DNA from 3 places in the Prescottella sp. R16 genome. Region 2 is predicted to be linked to each of the others. Evidence: riboswitches for the same ligand, from Rfam matches in the RefSeq annotation. Region 2 holds a riboswitch; each other region holds the start of a gene.
The links. A riboswitch is a leader RNA that binds a small molecule or an ion and turns the genes downstream of it on or off. The one in region 2 is predicted to bind S-adenosylmethionine.

Region 1 (4,433 bases), 1.2 Mb from region 2:
CGCTTCGTCGTCGACCACTCCATGTACTGGTTCGTCGGCTACCGTGTGATCCTCGGCGTCGTCGTCCTCGGGTTGCTGGCCACGGGAGTGGTGTCGGCGACGTAGGGGGGGCGACGCAACCGACTGTGGGTCAATCCCAGAGGTATGAAACAGGGCGTGCAGCTGCCTGGCGGACCAGATCCAGATGACGTCCCAACTCCCCGCTGTACGAGATGTCGGGCAGATGCAGGGTGTTCTCAGACGTACTCCAGGCCAGCGGCGTGTAGACGTCCGTGCCGGATTCATCACTGAACGAGACCACGACGTACAGCCCGGTACCTCTTCGTTGCCATGCGGCCCGTAAAGCGGCGAGGTCCGGGGCAGGCAGATTCCACGGGGCGTCGAGGATGTTCTTGGTCATGTAGTGAGCGCTGAGAACGGCAGGGCCGGCATCGTCCGACGACACGAATACCTCACGTGCCGCGATCTGCTCGACCGGATTGCGGCGTGTGGGCATCGTCGGCATCGGACCCCACAGCGTCGGACACAATTGCTTCGCTTGATCGAACAGCATCCGATGCACCGGATGCCGGGGGTGTTCGGGCGCGATGTGTGCCACCGAACTGTTCGCTTCCCACCACGTCACCGTGCCGAGTGCCGCTCCGGTCCGAGCGAAGGCTGCGACAGTGCGGTCGTTGCCGTTCTCGTCGGAGACCTCGATACGAATGCCGCTCGGGTCGAACGACTCCCGTGTCACCGGGAGAGTCAGGTCGAACGTCATCGTCGACAGCTCCCCGGTATCGGTGAGTATCACGGGGTAGACGACGACACCCGGTTCCCGTCGACGGTCGGTACTGCGGCGAAGTTGATCGCCGGTGACGACCATTTGTTGTCCGTCGCTGATCACGACGGTGCCGAGACCGAGATAATCGGGATCGGTATCCCCGGTGAGTCGTGGACGTGCCGCCACCCATTCCGTCAGCAATCGATGCAATGGATGTAGCGGATTGGCCGGTTCGATCCGGCGGATCACACCGTCACCGGACCACCAGGTTGCCCTTCCTACGGTGGCCCCGGGGCTGGCCCCGGTTGTCGCCCGCACTTCCCGTAGCCCTTCGCCGCGGGACGACACCTCGAATCGATACCGGCCGGGATCGAACTCCTTCCGGCCCCAATGCGTATTCGCGTCGAGGATCACTTTTTCGGGCCTCCCGCGATCGCTTTCGGTGGCAACTGTCCAGAACTGCTGCCCGTCCGGGTCTGTGTGAGGCTGCGGATCTCCGACGACGACCCGTGCCCCGCGCGCAACGATCAGGTCACCTGGAATGAGGTCCGCAGGATCGGGTGCCCAGTGAGTGGAAGGATCCGGGACCCGCAGGATCGGACACGATTCCTCGGCTCGCGATATCAGCAACTGTCGCAGCGGATCGTGTGGACTACGCGGCGATAGGTTCAGGATGGTCCCGTCGGATTCACGCCACAACACTTCTCCGGATCGGAGTCCGTTCGACCAGGCGCCGATCGACCGGCGATCGTCTCGCGGCGTTTCGACCTCGAACTCGTACCGGCCGGCATCGAACGAGACTCGTTGCACCGGGGTATCGCAGTCGATGACGATTCGGGTGGGTTGCTGATTGCCGTGTACGACCTCGACGACGTGGAAGAGTGAACCGGACGGATCGCTGTACTGCTGCGGCGATCCCACGACGAGCGTCCGCCATCCGATCCCGCGGATACGGATCAAGTCCCCGGGCGAGAACTCTCCGGGGTCGACTGTGCTCTTGTTGCGGCTCCAGGGGCCGGACTTGTTGTTACTCAATACTTCCCCTATGGTGTGCGATTCTTCACAGTCGGCTGGACAGTACATCGACCGGCCGACACTGCAGTGTCGGATCATTGGTGTGTCAAAGCCGGGGCCGGCACGGCTGCCACTGATCCGATTCTTCGATGCTGTAGAGCGCTCGGCCCGCGGGGGTGTGGATCTGCAGTACGTTGAATCCTCGTAGTACGACGCGGCTGTCGGCGCCGAGGAGTGTGGCGGCGACCCCGTCCGGATCGTGGTTGCGGAACCATGTGACTTCGTCGCCGACGGTGGCTCGGATGAGGCCGTCACTGTCCACGACAGCGGTGACCTCGATTTCCGTCTCGGATTCGAACGCTTTGCGTGCCTGGATCCAGTGGACGTGATGGCCTGCACCGTACGATCCGCAGTCGGGTGCGGAGCTGCCGATCCTGCACACAGTGATCTGCGACTCGTTACCGGACTCGGAAGTGATGGGTTCGGTCATGGCGGATTCCCTCCGTCGGGGTCCCCTCGGGGACGCTCCTGCCCGCATCGGTCGACACGGACCACTTCGTCACCCGAACCACCCATGAGCATGGGGTTGGTGTGCGACCCAGTCGGGGCTTGGCGGCCGCATCTCGTGAAGTGCAGACACGATACTGCGAGGCACCGACAATTTCGGTGGGCAGCGGTTCCGTGGCCAGGTCTGTACCCGACCGGCCGCAGACCAGGGCAAGATATCCAGCTGAGTGTTGTCGGGTCTGCGAAGGGGCGGGTTGGTCATGGGTTCTGTTCACGAGGTGATCGAGGCGTTTCGTGAGGCGCCGTCGAACTCTGAGCGGGGTACCCAGTTCGAGCAGTTGATGGTCCGCTACTTCCAGCTCGATCCGTTGCTGTCGCAGCAGTACGAGCAGGTGTGGCGGTGGACGGACTGGCCGGGCCGTGATGGCAAGCCGGACACCGGGATTGACCTTGTGGCGCGGGAGCGGGACACGGGTGCATTCACGGCGATTCAGTGCAAGTTCTACGAGCCGACCCACACCCTCGCCAAGGCGGATATCGATTCGTTCTTCACGGCGTCGGGGAAGAAGCCGTTCACGAACCGGCTGATCATCTCGACCACCGATCGATGGGGAAAGAACGCGGAGGCGGCGCTCGAGGATCAGCACACGCCGGTGCAGCGGATCGGGTTGGCGGAGATCGCCGAGTCCCCGATCGACTGGGATGTGGCGTGGCCGAAGGGCGAACTTACGGTCACGTTGTCGGAGGCGAAGCGGCACGATCCGCGCCCGCATCAGCAGGACGCGATCGATGCGGTGTTCACCGGGTTTGATGCCGGTCACGACCGCGGCAAGCTGATCATGGCGTGCGGCACCGGCAAAACGTTCACCGCGTTGAAGATCGCGGAACGTACCGCCGCCGAGCAGGGTGGGTCGGCGAAGATCTTGTTCGCGGTGCCGTCGATCTCGCTGCTGTCGCAGACGTTGCGGGAGTGGACCGCCCAGACCCTGTTGGATCTGCGGGCGTTCGCCGTCTGCTCGGACACGAAGGTCTCCCGGGCCGCCGAGGACATCGGCGCGGTGGATGTCGCGATTCCGGTCACCACCGACCCGGCCACCCTCGCCGCGGAGATGGGGCACCGCAAGCGGGCGAAGGGGTTGACGGTGGTGTTCACCACCTACCAGTCCCTGCCGGTGGTCGCGGCCGCCCAGGCGCAGGGTGGGGTGGACGGGTTCGATCTGGTGATCTGCGACGAAGCCCACCGCACCACCGGCGTCACCTTGGCAGGTGAGGACGAGTCGAACTTCGTCCGCGTGCACGACGGGGACTTCCTCGAGGCGGCACGCCGGCTGTATATGACGGCGACGCCGCGTCTGTTCGACGAGAAGGTCAAGGACCAGGCGGCCGAGCATTCGGCCGAGCTGGCGTCGATGGATGACGAGACGAAGTTCGGGCCGGAGTTCCACCGGCTGTCGTTCGGGGACGCGGTCGAGCGGGGCTTGTTGACGGACTACAAGGTGATCGTGCTGACCGTCGACGAGGACCTCGTCGCCTCCCCGTTGCAGCAGCAGCTCGCCGGCGAGTTCTCCGAGCTGAAACTCGACGATGCGTCGAAGATCGTCGGCTGCTGGAACGGTCTGGCGAAGCGGGCCGGGCGGACCCCGGACGGCACCGGGTTCGCGCCGGGGGAGCCGCCGATGCGGCGGGCGGTGGTGTTCGCGAAGGACATCGCCGCCTCCAAGCAGGTCGCCGAGGTGTTTCCCGCGGTCGTCGACGCATACCGGGATCTGTTGGACGAGAGCGAGAACGACGGCCACGACATCGCGGCGACGAACCGGGATCTGGCGTGTTCGGTGCACCACGTCGACGGCACCTACAACGCCCTGCAACGCAACGCCGAACTCTCCTGGCTCAAGGCGCCGGTCCCGGAGGGGGAGTGCCGGATCCTCACCAACGCCCGCTGCCTGTCCGAAGGCGTGGATGTCCCCGCCCTGGATGCGGTGATGTTCCTGAACCCGCGTAACAGTGTGGTGGATGTGGTGCAGTCGGTGGGGCGGGTGATGCGTAGGGCCGACGGCAAGGACTACGGCTACATCATCTTGCCGGTCGCCGTCCCTGCCGGCGTGTCCCCGTCGCAGGCGTTGTCGGACAACCGCCGTTTCAAAGTTGT
Region 2 (4,433 bases):
GGTGTCGGACTGGACGTCGCCGTCGTAGTTCTTGCAGGCCCAGACGTAGCCGCCCTCCCACTTGAGCGAGGAGGCGACCATGTCGTCGATGAGGCGGTGCTCGTAGGTGAGGCCCGCGGCGTCGAACTCGGCCTTGAACTCGTCCTCGTAGATCCGCTGGAACTCGTCCTTGAACATGCCGTCGTAGGCCTTGAGGATCGTGTTCTTGGTCGACAGGTAGACCGGGTAGTTCTGCTGCAGGCCGTAGGACAGCGAGGCCCGCGCGAAGTCCTGGATGGACTTCTTGAAGTTGTACATGCCCATGACGACGCCGCCGTCCTCGGGCATCTTCACGACCTCGTGCTGGATCGGCTCGGAGCCGTCCTCGGGGGTGAAGGTGAGGGTGACGGTGCCGGCCTGGTGGACCTTGAAGTCGGTGGCGCGGTACTGGTCGCCGAACGCGTGACGGCCGACGATGACCGGCTTGGTCCAGCCCGGGACCAGACGCGGGACGTTGGAGATCAGGATCGGCGCACGGAAGATGGTGCCGCCCAGGATGTTACGGATGGTGCCGTTCGGGGAACGCCACATCTTCTTGAGGCCGAACTCCTCGACGCGAGCCTCGTCCGGCGTGATGGTCGCGCACTTGACGCCGACGCCGTGCTTCTTGATGGCGTTCGCCGAGTCGATGGTGACCTGGTCGTCGGTGGCATCGCGGTGCTCGATGCCCAGGTCGTAGTACTCGAGATCCACATCGATGTAGGGGTGGATCAGCTTGTCTTTGATGAACTGCCAGATGATGCGGGTCATCTCGTCGCCGTCGAGTTCGACGACCTTGCCTTCGACCTTGATCTTGGACATGGGGGCTTCGCGTCCTCCTAGGAAGTGTCCCTGGCGCCGCTACCTGGGCGCCAGGTCCCCTGGGTATCGGGGGTGCGCAGACCACTTTGTGGGTGAGTCCGCCAACGGTTCGATTATCCAACGTATCGGTTCGGGCCTCCCGTCACGGAACCGACCCAAACATGACGAGCGTACTGCTATTCGTTCGGATGGCAACCACCGGGCGGGAAACCTCACACCCTACTCGTGGGTAACCAAAGTTTCAGTGCGTGGCCGGACCCAACGCAGATAGGCGAGGGCGAGCAGGGTGAGCCAGCCGGCGCCGACGACGAACGCGACACGGGTGTCGACGTCGAAGGCCAGGAGGGCGATGACGAAGACGAGGAACCCGATGGCGGCGAGCTGCCCGTACGGCCACAGCGGCACCGGGAACTTCAGAGCTTTCACCTCGTCGGCGGTCATGGCCTTCCGGGCACGGTACTGCGACAGCAGGATCATCAGCCACACGAACACGGTCGCGAACGTGGCGATGGACGCGATGACGAGGAACACCCGCTCGGGAATGAGGTAGTTGAGCAGGACGCCGACGAGCAGCGTGACCACCATGATGACGACGGTCATCCACGGCACCCCGGCGCGGGAGACGCGGCGCATGACGGCGGGCGCCTGACCGCGCTGCGCCATGCCGTACATCATGCGTCCGGCACCGAACACGTCGCTGTTGATCGCGGACAGGGCGGCGGTGATGACGACGATGTTGAGGACCGTCGCGGCCGGGCCGAGGCCGAGCCCGGAGAAGATCTCGACGAACGGGCTGCCCTGCGCATCGACGGACTGCCACGGGTTGATCGCCATGATGACCGCGAGGGTGAGCACGTAGAACAGGATGATGCGCACCGGCACGGTGTTGATGGCCTTGGGGATGGTGCGTTCGGGGTCCTCGGCCTCGCCGGCGGTGATACCGATGATCTCGGTGCCGCCGAACGCGAACATGACGATCGCGAAGCATGCGAGGAAACCGCCGAAGCCGGTCGCGAAGAAGCCGCCGTCGGCCCACAGGTTGGAGACGCCGGCGGACGTGTCGTGGATGCCGAACCCGAAGATCAGGACGGCGATGCCGCCGACGATCATCGCGACGATGGCGGTGATCTTGACGAGGGTGAACCAGAATTCGACCTCACCGAACACCTTGACGCTGAGCAGGTTGAGGGCGCCGATGAAGAAGACGACCGCGAGCACCCAGATCCAGCGGGGTACGTCGGGGAACCAGAACCCCATGTAGACGCCGAACGCGGTGACGTCGGCCAGGCACACGACGATCATCTCGAACGTGTACGTCCAGCCGGTGGCGAATCCGGCGAACGGGCCGAGGTGTTTGCTCGCGTACTCGCCGAACGACCCCGACACCGGGTTGCTCACCGCCATCTCGCCGAGCGCCCGCAGCACGAGGTAGATGACGGCGCCGCCGATCAGGTACGCCAGCAGTACCGAGGGGCCGGCCTTCTCGATCGCCTCCGCCGAGCCGTAGAACAGTCCGGTGCCGATCGCGGACCCGAGCGCGATGAAGCGGATGTGGCGCGCCGTGAGTCCGCGGTGCAGCGGTGCGGCGGTGTCTTTCACGATCGAACTCCCGGTCGACAAGGGGGCGGTGTCGACAGCAAGAGTATTTCGGTGCGCCACATCACAGCAGGTCGCTATGTCCGTGATGCGTTTCCTGCCGCCCTCCTTCCAACCGCGCGGTCGATACCGCTACTATCGGCGGTCAGGTCAAGAGTGTCAGCGTCAAGCCCCGGCTCGCTGGCCGGCAACCCTCCAACCGCGGTGGGGTGCCCCGGGTGATGACCAGGTTTCCCGACGCGAGTCGGGTGACAAGCGCGGGTCCGCTGGGACGGACCCACTGACCGGGCCATGCCCCACCGGAGGTTCTCATGATGTGTTGTTGTCGTAGGTAGCCCAGTCATCCCGGCGCGCGACAATCGCCGTCGGCTCTCCCCTACTCCCGAATCCGGAGCAGACGACTCATGACCGATATCACGGACACCTGGAGCTTCGAGACGAAGCAGGTCCACGCCGGCCAGTTGCCCGACGGCACCACCAACGCGCGGGCGCTGCCGATCTACCAGACCACGTCGTACACGTTCGACAGCACCGATCATGCGGCCGCACTGTTCGGTCTGGCCGAGCCCGGCAACATCTACACCCGCATCATGAACCCGACGCAGGACGCCGTCGAGCAGCGGATCGCCGCACTCGAGGGTGGCGTGGCGGCCCTGCTGCTCGCGTCCGGTCAGGCCGCGGAGACGTTCGCGATCCTCAACCTCGCAGGAGCCGGCGACCACATCGTGGCCAGCCCGCGCGTCTACGGCGGCACCTACAACCTGTTCCACTACACGCTGCGCCGGCTGGGTATCGACGTGTCGTTCGTCGACGATCCGGACGACATCGAGCAGTGGCGGGCCGCGATCCGACCGAACACGAAGGCGTTCTACGGCGAGTCCGTCTCGAATCCGCGCAACGACATCTTCGACATCCCGGGGGTGTCGAAGGTCGCGCACGAGAACGGTCTCCCGCTGATCATCGACAACACCGTCGCGAGCCCGTACCTGATCCGGCCGCTCGAGCACGGCGCCGACATCGTCGTCCATTCGGCGACCAAGTACCTCGGCGGGCACGGCACCTCGATCGCCGGTGTGATCGTCGACGGCGGCACGTTCGACTGGACCCAGGGCCGGCACGACGTGTTCACCACCCCGGATCCGAGCTACAACGGTGTCGTCTACGCCGATCTGGGTGCGCCGGCGTTCGCACTCAAGGCGCGGGTGCAACTGCTGCGCGACCTGGGCTCCGCCGTCTCCCCGTTCAACGCGTTCCTCATCGCGCAGGGCATCGAGACGCTGAGCCTGCGGATGGAGCGGCACGTCGCGAACGCGAAGGCCGTCGCCGAGTTCCTCGAGGCGCACCCGGAGGTGGCGACGGTGTCGTACGCGGGTCTGCCGTCGTCGCCGTGGTACGAGCGGGGCAAGACGATCGCGCCGCGCGGCACGGGTGCCATCGTGACGTTCGAACTGAAGGGCGGCGTCGACGCGGGCAAGAAGTTCGTCGACGCGCTGACGTTGCACAGCCACGTCGCGAACATCGGTGACGTGCGCTCGCTGGTGATCCATCCCGCGTCGACGACGCATTCGCAGCTGACCCCGCAGGAGCAGCTCGCCGCCGGTGTCACGCCGGGCCTGGTGCGCCTGGCCGTCGGCATCGAGGGCATCGCCGACATCATCGCCGACCTCGAGACCGGATTCGCGGCGGCGGCATCTTGACGGTCAGTTCGGTTCGCCATGCCCGTCCGGCGGGGTTCCCCCCGCCGGACGGGCAATTGGGCTTCGTCGACATCGGCTCGGTCGAACTCGAGAACGGTGCGGTGCTGCCCGACGTCACCCTGGCCGTACAGCGGTGGGGCGAGCTGTCCCCGAACCGCGACAACGTGGTGCTCGTCGAACACGCCCTGACCGGCGACTCGCACGTGACCGGGCCCGCCGACGACGATCATCCCTCCCCCGGCTGGTGGGACGGCATGATCGGCCCGGGCGCACCGGTCGACACGAACGAATGGTGTGTGC
Region 3 (4,433 bases), 1.7 Mb from region 2:
CCGGGGCGACGTGGCGCGGCGCCGCGGTCACGGCGGGGGAGAGGTCGTCGAGGAAACCGGCGAGGGACGCGAGCCTCGGATGGTCGTACAACTGCGCGACGGTCATCTCCGGGAACCGTTCCCGCAGCGCCGTCACCAGCTGTGCAGCCGTCAGGGAACCGCCGCCCATCTCGAAGAAGTCGGCGTCCGGTCCGGTGACGGGGGCGCCGAGGATCGACGACCACAGTCCGGCCACCCAGGCGGCGGTGCCGTCGAGGCCCAGCGCCTCCGGATCCTGTTCGGTGCCGGGCAGTGGCCACGGCAACGCGGCCCGGTCGACCTTGCCGGATGTCCGGGTGGGGAGCTCGTCGACCAGCGCGAGCCGCGGCACCAGGGCCGCGGGCAGTTGCTCGGCCAACAGCGCCCGGGCGGTGTCGAGGTCGAAGTCCGGATCGGTGCTCGCCAGATAGCCGACGAGGATCGCGGTGCCGGCCGGCGTCCTGCGGACCGCGGCCGCCGCCCCGGCCACCCCGGGCAGGTTCTGCAGCGCGTTGTCGACCTCACCGAGTTCGATGCGCCGGCCACCGATCTTCACCTGGTCGTCGGCGCGGCCCTGGAACAGCAGCCCGGCGGTGTCGAGGCGCACCAGGTCGCCGCTGAGGTACGCGCGGTCCCAGCCGAGAGTCGGCATGGGCGCATACTTTTCGGCGTCCTTCGCCGGATCCAGATACCGGGCCAACCCCACCCCTCCGATGACGAGTTCGCCGACCTCGCCCTCGGCGACCGGCTCGCCGGACGCATCGACCACCGCGAGATCCCAGCCGTCGAGCGGCAGTCCGATCCGTACCGGACCGGTGCCGTCCATCAACGACCCGCACGCGACGACCGTCGCCTCGGTGGGTCCGTACGTGTTCCACACCTCGCGGCCCGGTACCGCGAGCCGCTCGGCCAGCTCCGGTGGGCACGCCTCGCCACCGAAGATCAACAGCCGCACCGCTTCCAGTGCCTCGGCCGGCCACATCGCCGCCAGTGTCGGGACCGTCGAGACGACCGTGACGTCCCGCGACACCAGCCACGGACCCAGATCCATACCGCTGCGCACCAGCGACCGCGGCGCCGGCACCAGTGTCGCCCCGTGCCGCCACGCCAGCCACATCTCCTCACACGACGCGTCGAACGCCACCGACAAACCCGCCAACACCCGGTCACCCGGACGGAGTGGGCTGTCCGGCAAGAACATCCGGGCCTCGGCGTCGACGAACGCCGCGGCGTTGCGGTGCGTGACCGCGACCCCCTTCGGGGTGCCGGTCGAGCCCGACGTGAAGATGATCCAGGCGTCGTCGTCGAGACCCGGGCGACGGACACCGGGGGAGTCGGCGCGGGCCGCCGCCGTGCCCGCCGCGATGCCGTCGCCGGTGACGATCGCCGCCACCCGAGCCTCCCCGAACACGAGCTCGGCGCGCTCGTCCGGATCGTCGGCGTCGACCGGCACGTACGCCGCACCCGCCGCCAGCACCGACAGGATCGCGACGTACAGCTCGCGCGACCCCGACGGCATCCGCACCCCGACCCGGTCGCCTGCGCCGACCCCGGCCGATGCGAGACGCTCTGCACCGGAAGCGATCTCGTCGAGCAGTTCGCGGTAGGTGAGCGGTGCGTGGCCGTCGTCGACCGCGACCGCGTCGGGATGTGCGGCCGCCGTCGCCTCGAGGACGTCGACGAGCGTGCGCGGCGCGGGCGCGTGCGAGGACCGGAGGAACACGTCGGGAATCGCCGAACGTCGGCCCGTGTCGGAATCGGATCGAAGGGGCACGGCTGAAGTCCTGTCCTGCTCGTCTGTGCCGAGGCGGCTGTCTCAGCAGTTGTCCCACCTCCGGATGACCGTTCGGTGAACGGATCCGGCACCAGTATCGCGTTTGACAGTTGCCGAACCGTTCTGCCATCCTCGTCGCCAGGTCACGAGTACCAGCGTCAAGCCCCGGCTAGCTGGTCGGCAACCCTCCAACCGCGGTGGGGTGCTCCGGGTGACGACCAGGTCATGGTCCACAAGGACATGGCAAGCGCGGACTCCGATGGCGTCTCCAGCCGACGGGTCCCAGGACTCGAAGGATGTTGTGATGACCGCTGTACCCACCGCCACCTGCGCCGGCCCCCTCGCTCGCGTCTCCGGCTGTGACACGCAGGTTCCGCTCGTCGGCGGCGGCAGCTGTACGTACGCGAACTTCGACTACGCGGCCAGCGCCCCCGCGCTCGCGCAGGTCACCGACCGCCTCCAGGAGCTGCTGCCGTTCTACGCCAGCGTCCACCGTGGCGCCGGCTATGCCTCCCGGGTGAGCACCGACGCCTACGAGAGCGCCCGCGGATCCGTCGAACGTTTCGTCGGCACCGACACCGACCAGGTGGTCGTCTTCACCCGTAACACCACCGACTCGCTCAACCTGCTCGCCACGTGCGTGCCCGGCGACGTCGTCGTCCTCGACATCGAGCACCACGCAAACCTGTTGCCGTGGAAGAACTCCCGCATCGTCGAGGCCGCGGACACGGTCGTCGACACCGTCGCGCGGATCGAAAACGAACTGGCCGCCGCCCCCGCCGCCCTGCTGGCCGTCACCGGCGCGTCGAACGTCACCGGTGAGGTCCTGCCGATCGCGGAACTCACCGAGATCGCGCACCGCCACGGTGCCCGCATCCTCGTCGACGGCGCCCAGCTCACCCCGCACCGTCGCGTGCACCTCGCCGAGACCGGCGTCGACTACCTGGCCTTCTCCGGGCACAAGCTGTACGCGCCGTTCGGTGCCGGTGTCCTCGTCGGCCGCCGCGACTGGCTCGACGCCGCCGAGCCCTACCTCGCCGGCGGTGGCGCGGTACGCGAAGTGACCCTCGACGAGACCGTGTGGGCGCAGGCTCCGGCCCGGCACGAGGCCGGCAGCCCCAACGTCCTCGGGGTGGCCGCCCTCGCCGCCGCCTGCGACGCCCTCGCCGCCCTGGACTTCGAGCAGGTCGTCGAGCACGAGCGCGTGCTGGCGTCCCGCCTCGCCGACGGACTCGCCGAGATCGACGGTGTCCACCTGCTGCGCCTGTGGGCGGACGCCCCCGACACCGTCGGCATCGTCACGTTCACCATCGACGGCCACGAGCCCGGGCAGATCGCCGCCTACCTGTCCGCCGAACACGGCATCGGCGTCCGCGACGGCCGCTTCTGCGCCCACCCCGTCCTGAACCGCATCGGTCTCGCCGGCGGCGCCGTCCGCGCCAGCCTCGGCCTCGGTACCGGCTCCGAGGACGTCGAACGGTTGATCGCCGCCGTTCGGCAGCTCGCCGACGGCCGCGCCACCTGGAACTACGGCAAGACCGATGGACTGTGGAACCCGGTCCCCGAGACCCGCGGCTTCTCCACCGGCACCGCGGGCGCCGCCGAGTGCGTCTGACCTCGTAGTACTACCGGTCGAGAGGAGTCGGCCGGTGGTAGCAGCCCTCGTGGTAGAGCAGCGGCGCCGACGCGGCCTCGTCGTCGTTGTCGTTGTGCAGGCGGGTGATCAGACCGATCACCAGCGTGTGATCGCCCGCGGGAATCAACTGCTGCACCGTGGTGCGCATCCAGATCGGCGTGCCGTGCAGTACCGGCTCACCCGTCTCGAGCCGCGCCCACAGCGACTCGTCACTGAACCGTTCCGCAGCCGTGCGGGCGAACCGCTGTGCGAGATGCTGCTGATGCTCCCCGAGCAGATGCACCACGATCGAATCGGCGGCGTGCAGCGCGTCGGCACTCGACGAGCTCAGTGCGATGTTGAACGAGATCAACGGCGGATTCATCGACAGCGACGCGAACGACGTCGCGGTGAAGCCGACCGGCCCGTTCGGCGAATCCAGCGTGACGATCGTGACCCCGGCCGGATGGCGGCGCATTGCCGCCTTGTACTCGTCGTTGCCGATCCCGGCCTCGGTGGGGACGACGGTGAGGTCGGGCGTGTTCTCGACAGGCTGTGACAAGACAATTCTCCGATTCGAACCAGGACGATTGTCCGCCACTATAGGAGCGGGTCCTCCGGGCGACCAGGATTGTGCTCACTGAGCGGACGCGGCCGCCCCCATGTCGACGGCCAGCCCCGCGGTGACCCGCAGCAACTCGGGGAACGTCGTGCGGAAGACGGTCTCCGGGTGTCCCGCCGACGCCCACAGTTCTGCATACCCGGCCAGTGCCTCGTCGAGATACGTCGGCAGATTGGTGGGATGCCCCAGCGGTGCGACCGCGTCGACCGGCTGCCCTGTCACCTCCGCCGTGACGTCGTCGGACGCCGGCACCAGCGTGCCCTCCAAACGCTCGCCCGTCGCGGCCACGTCCACGACCCGTGCCCCCGACACCAGCAGCAGCACCGGTTCGTCGTCGAGCAGGAACACCCGCGCTGCGACGACGGAGCCCGCGTCCACACCCAGTGCGGCCGCGACCTCCGTCG

Region 1: linked by a shared signal. The riboswitch ahead of Q5696_RS10395 (hypothetical protein) and the one ahead of Q5696_RS16080 (bifunctional o-acetylhomoserine/o-acetylserine sulfhydrylase) in region 2 are both predicted to bind S-adenosylmethionine.
Region 3: linked by a shared signal. The riboswitch ahead of Q5696_RS02770 (aminotransferase class V-fold PLP-dependent enzyme) and the one ahead of Q5696_RS16080 (bifunctional o-acetylhomoserine/o-acetylserine sulfhydrylase) in region 2 are both predicted to bind S-adenosylmethionine.

What each region holds. Positions count from the first base shown of each region.
Region 1 is NZ_CP130943.1:2,198,803-2,203,235, forward strand. Features, by position in the region: gene Q5696_RS10385 (undecaprenyl-diphosphate phosphatase) at 1-105, shown strand, start outside; gene Q5696_RS10390 (hypothetical protein) at 131-1,798, opposite strand; gene Q5696_RS10395 (hypothetical protein) at 1,884-2,267, opposite strand; SAM riboswitch class IV at 2,297-2,408, opposite strand; partial or broken gene Q5696_RS21460 (DEAD/DEAH box helicase) at 2,545-4,433, shown strand, end outside.
Region 2 is NZ_CP130943.1:3,426,938-3,431,370, forward strand. Features, by position in the region: gene Q5696_RS16070 (NADP-dependent isocitrate dehydrogenase) at 1-840, opposite strand, end outside; gene Q5696_RS16075 (amino acid permease) at 1,060-2,439, opposite strand; SAM riboswitch class IV at 2,585-2,700, shown strand; gene Q5696_RS16080 (bifunctional o-acetylhomoserine/o-acetylserine sulfhydrylase) at 2,841-4,133, shown strand; gene metX (homoserine O-acetyltransferase MetX) at 4,130-4,433, shown strand, end outside.
Region 3 is NZ_CP130943.1:601,788-606,220, forward strand. Features, by position in the region: gene Q5696_RS02765 (Pls/PosA family non-ribosomal peptide synthetase) at 1-1,792, opposite strand, end outside; SAM riboswitch class IV at 1,934-2,048, shown strand; gene Q5696_RS02770 (aminotransferase class V-fold PLP-dependent enzyme) at 2,097-3,407, shown strand; gene Q5696_RS02775 (flavin reductase family protein) at 3,418-3,885, opposite strand; gene Q5696_RS02780 (YbaK/EbsC family protein) at 4,045-4,433, opposite strand, start outside.